2 regions of the Falseniella ignava genome follow, and region 2 is predicted to be linked to the other one. Evidence: a T-box and tRNA genes for the amino acid it is inferred to sense, from the RefSeq annotation. Region 2 holds a T-box; the other holds one or more tRNA genes.

Region 1 (2,480 bases), on a different contig from region 2:
CGATTGATATTATCGTAGAAGATGAGATTGTCAACAAAGGAGAGCAAACCTTTAAGGTGGCAGAAGGCGCAAACTTGCTGGATGTTATGAAAGAACACTTTGAGGTTGTTGAAAAAGATGGTTTTATCTCTAAAATTAATGACCATGCCCAAGATGAAAAAGAAAATATTTGGTGGTTATACGATGTGAACGGTAAGATGGCAGAAGTAGGCGCCAATGAATTTATCTTAAGTGATGGCGATCATGTTGAATGGAAATTAACTGCCTTTGAATAAAAATTAATTTAGACCATACAAAAGCTGACTGGATAGGATCTTCCTGTCTCAGTCAGCTTTTTGGGTATTTTATTATTTTTTACGAATAATTTCGACATCGTTATCCGTGTCCTCACCCATTTGAGATTGGTTGAACATCTGTCTTCTTGTATCGTTCGTATCTGATCCCATGCGATGCATCGCTCGACGTTCTTGTTCTTGTTGGAACTTCATCATCGCATTGCGAGAGTTGAGATAGAAAAAGGCTAATCCTCCGATAATAACAACCATAAATAAATAGACCATTGAACTCCCTCCTTGCATGCTTATTGTACTATAATTTTCGATTCTTTGATATAATGGATTATGAAAGGAAGTGAAGTCAGATGGCTGAAACATCGAAAATGCATCGTAGACGTATGGTGCTGCAATTAGGCAATTGGATTGCATGGCTTGGAATGATTGTTGGCATCATCAGTTTCGCTTGGCAACCACAAATCCTCGCGCCGCTCAGTATATTATTTGGCTTAATTGCTTACTTTACCCCTGCTCGAAGCGCTGGTATACTCGCGTTCACAATTGGGCTGTTCTCACAGTGTCTCTTACTCATCTTCTAATTGACAGCTTGAGAAAAAATCGGTATGATAGACAAGTGATTAAGCGGTCGTGGCGGAATGGCAGACGCGCTAGCTTGAGGGGCTAGTGGGATTTACTCCTGTGGAAGTTCGAGTCTTCTCGGCCGCATGTTATATTAATAATATTGAGTTCATAATAAATCGGGTTGATAAAAATCATCAACCCGATCTTTTTATATTATTTCAATCGCTTCAAGCCAATCCGTTCCTTATCAAGATCTAAGCTAATAACTTCAACTTGGACAATATCACCCACGGCGACCGCTTCAGATGGATGTTTGATGTAGCGATTCGAAAGTTGTGAGATATGGATGAGTCCATCTTGTTTCACCCCAATATCAACAAATGCTCCGAAGTCGACAACATTTCGAACGATGCCTTCTAACTCCATCCCGACTTCTAAGTCTCCCATCGTGAGGACATCAGAACGCAGCGTTGGCGCTGCCTGCCCTTCCCGAATATCTGCTAATGGATGCGCCAAACATTGTAGAATATCTTCGGCCGTCGCTTCACCTATTTGGTGTTTTTCAGCAACTTCGCTCGCTTTTAACGCTAAGATGCGTTCAGTCGTTGACTCGGATCCGATGGTATCGAGGGTCAATCCTAAGTCCGCTAAAATCGCAACCGCTGTATCGTAAGATTCCGGGTGAATCCCCGTACTATCCAGTGGGTTATCGCCGCCAATAATTCGCAAGAATCCAACCGCTTGTTCATAGGTTTTTGGCCCTAAGCGTTTGATTTCTTTGATTTGACGACGATTATTGAAGTGTCCAATCTCATTACGCAAAGCAATGGTATTTTTAGCAGTTGCTGCCGTCATCCCAGAGACATGCTCTAAGAGTTGCGCACTGGCAGTATTAATGTCTACCCCGACCTTATTCACCGTAATATTGACAACGAAATTCAACTGCTCATTTAAGTCTTTCTGGTTCACGTCGTGCTGATATTGCCCGACGCCCATTGATTTAGGATCAATCTTAATTAATTCAGCCAGCGGATCTTGTAAACGACGTGCAATCGAAACAGCACTACGCTCTTCGACTTCATAATCAGGGAATTCCTCGCGCGCAATCGCACTCGCACTATAGACTGATGCTCCCGCTTCAGAAATCACGATATACTTCGTATCCAGTTGGTGATTTTGAATCACTTCGGCTACAAATTGCTCACTCTCACGACTAGCCGTCCCATTACCAATCGCAATAATATCTACATTGTAATCTTGAATTAATCTTAATAGTTCATCGGCTGCTTTTTCCTTACGACTGGAACTTCCTTTAAGATGCGGATAGATGATTGCTTTATCTAACACTTTACCAGTTGGATCAACAATCGCTAATTTACATCCGGTTCGGTAAGCAGGGTCAAAGCCCATCACAACTTGGCCTTTCATCGGGGGTTGGAGAAGCAGGTTTTGCACATTATCACCGAATACTTTAATCGCTTGCTCCCCTGCGCGTTCGGATAAGCTATTGCGTAATTCGCGCTCAAGTGCCGGGAAGATAAAGCGTTTATAAGCATCACGGATGGCTTCTTCAACGCGTTCGCGTTGTGAGTCGGTTAATTCATCCATGATATAGCGCTTAATCAT
Region 2 (2,480 bases):
AAATATTAGCAAGTGGTGATTCTCCGGTTCCACTTGGTTTGATTTGGTCTGTTAAAGGAAGTTCCACCGGTAATTCTTCTTCTGGAACAACCGTCACTGTACCATCTTCCCAGTGAATAATTGGGATAGGTTCGCCCCAGTATCTTTGACGTGAGAAAATCCAGTCGCGTAAACGGTAATTAATTTCAGCATAACCTTTTTGATGTGCTTCTAACCATTCAATCATTTTTTCGATGGCATCTTGATTGTTAAGGCCATTTAGGAATTCGGAATGAATATGAGTTCCATCTTCAACATAAGCTTCTTCTGAGATATCCCCTTCAATCACTTGATGAACCGGTAAGTCATATTTATGGGCAAACTCATAATCTCTTTGGTCATGTGCAGGAACGGCCATCACAGCACCTGTCCCATAGTTATATAGAACATAATCACCTATCCAAATTGGAATTAATTCTTCGGTAACAGGGTGAACGGCATAGCTTCCAGTAAAGACTCCCGATTTATCTTTATTAAGCGAAGTACGTTCTAAATCACTTTTAGTTTCGATTTGTTTTAAAAATTGTTCTACCTCTTTTTGGTACTCCGGCGTTACGATGTGCTTAACTACTGGGTGCTCAGGTGCAACCACCACATAACTAACACCGAATAGTGTATCAGCACGCGTTGTATAGGATTCAATCATTTCATCGAAACTATCGACTTTAAATTTAATGACTGCCCCTGAGGATTTACCAATCCAGTTTCGCTGCATTTCTTTAACGTTCTCTGGCCAATCTAAATCATCGAGTCCTTCTAATAACGGTTCTGCATATTCCGTAATTTTCAAGACCCATTGTTTCATTGGCTTACGATAGACTGGAAAACCTCCAACTTCAGAAACACCATCAATGACTTCCTCATTGGCTAAGACCGTTCCGAGGTCGGGGCACCAGTTAACCATCATCTCATCTTCGTAGGCTAACCCTTTTTCGTATAATTTCGTAAAGATCCATTGGGTCCATTTATAATACTTCGGATTCGTTGTATCAATTTCCCGGCTCCAATCATAACTAAAACCGAGTGATTTCAATTGGCGACGGAAAGTATCAATATTTTTTTGTGTAAAATCTGCGGGGTTATTTCCGGTTTTAAGCGCATATTGTTCAGCTGGAAGTCCAAAAGCGTCCCATCCCATTGGATGTAATACGTCATAACCTTGCGCACGCTTCATTCGTGCCATAATATCTGTTGCAGTATAACCTTCAGGGTGCCCAACGTGAAGCCCTTGTCCAGATGGATATGGGAACATATCTAAAACATAATATTTTGGATGTTCAGGTCCTCTATCTAATGTTTTAAATGTTTGATGCTCTTCCCAATATTCTTGCCATTTCTTCTCAATTTCTAGATGATTATATTTCATGTTGGAATTCTCCTTTTTTCTATAAAAATAACCCTATGTTACTCATATCATAACATAGGGCGTCTTAACGCGGTACCACCTAATTTTCAAATATAATTTATTTCTTATATTATATTTGCTTAATATCGATAACGTTGATATCACGGCTTAATCTACTTTTTTTCAATTAAGCTAGCATAGAATGAGTTCATTACTCCTTACTGACTTACTTTCACCAGGTGTAAGCTCTCTAAACAGCACTGAATAACTAATAATTTCTACGATCTAATTTAGTTTATTAAAAATTAATCACTTGACCTACGTGAATTAACGATGAGCCCTGATTATTTGCAATCAATTGATGTACATCGACACCGTAGCGCATTGAAATTCCATAGAGTGTATCTCCAGCTTGAACGACATGTGATTGTGTCGTCGATGGCGTTGATTCTGCTGGAGCTGCTGGTGCTTTCGATTCGGCCTCTTCAACTACCGGTGTTGATTCCACTACAGGTTGAGTGTAATTAGGCGCTGTCGCGGTATTCGACGTTTCTGGAACATTTGGTGTAACCTTATTTTCTGTCACTGTTTCTTGAGTTGTTGGTGCAGTTTCCTTAGATGAGGCAGATGAAACTGTAGGAGTTTGACCTTTAACTTTCAAAACTTGTCCTGGATGAATTAAGTAAGAAGTTAATCCATTCATTTGCATCAATTCATTTAATGTCATTCCATTTTGACGCGCAATCGTATATAATCCTTGTCCTCGTTGAACAACATAGGTACCTTGTGTAACACGAGGTGTAGAAACACCTTGTGAAGGACGTGGCGCAGCTGGTGCAGGTGTCGCAGGGACTATTGGTTTTGGTGTTGCTTGAGGTGCGGATGCACTCGGAGCTGGCGTTTGATTAATTTTTTCGGTATTAACTTTATTCTCATTCGATTCAGTTGCTGGCTTAGACTCAGATGGTGCTGCAGGTTGAACTGGTTTTGCAGCCGTTCCTAAATTGAGGACCTGACCTGGATGAATCACTGTATTAATATTGAAGCCAGTTTGTGCGAGTAACTGATTCAATGTCATACCATGAGCAGAAGCAAT

What was found. A T-box is a leader RNA that pairs with one kind of tRNA and senses whether it is charged. The one in region 2 lies ahead of leuS (leucine--tRNA ligase), so its partner is inferred to be a tRNA-Leu.
Region 1: it has a tRNA-Leu gene. The T-box ahead of leuS (leucine--tRNA ligase) is inferred to sense a tRNA for this amino acid. The anticodon was not compared.

What each region holds. Positions count from the first base shown of each region.
Region 1 is NZ_PKHE01000019.1:10,517-12,996, reverse strand. Features, by position in the region: gene CYJ57_RS06530 (DUF4430 domain-containing protein) at 1-275, shown strand, start outside; gene CYJ57_RS06525 (hypothetical protein) at 348-560, opposite strand; gene CYJ57_RS06520 (hypothetical protein) at 641-871, shown strand; tRNA gene CYJ57_RS06515 (tRNA-Leu) at 915-998, shown strand; gene CYJ57_RS06510 (Tex family protein) at 1,068-2,480, opposite strand, start outside.
Region 2 is NZ_PKHE01000004.1:80,101-82,580, forward strand. Features, by position in the region: gene leuS (leucine--tRNA ligase) at 1-1,405, opposite strand, end outside; T-box leader at 1,458-1,678, opposite strand; gene CYJ57_RS02580 (LysM peptidoglycan-binding domain-containing protein) at 1,683-2,480, opposite strand, start outside.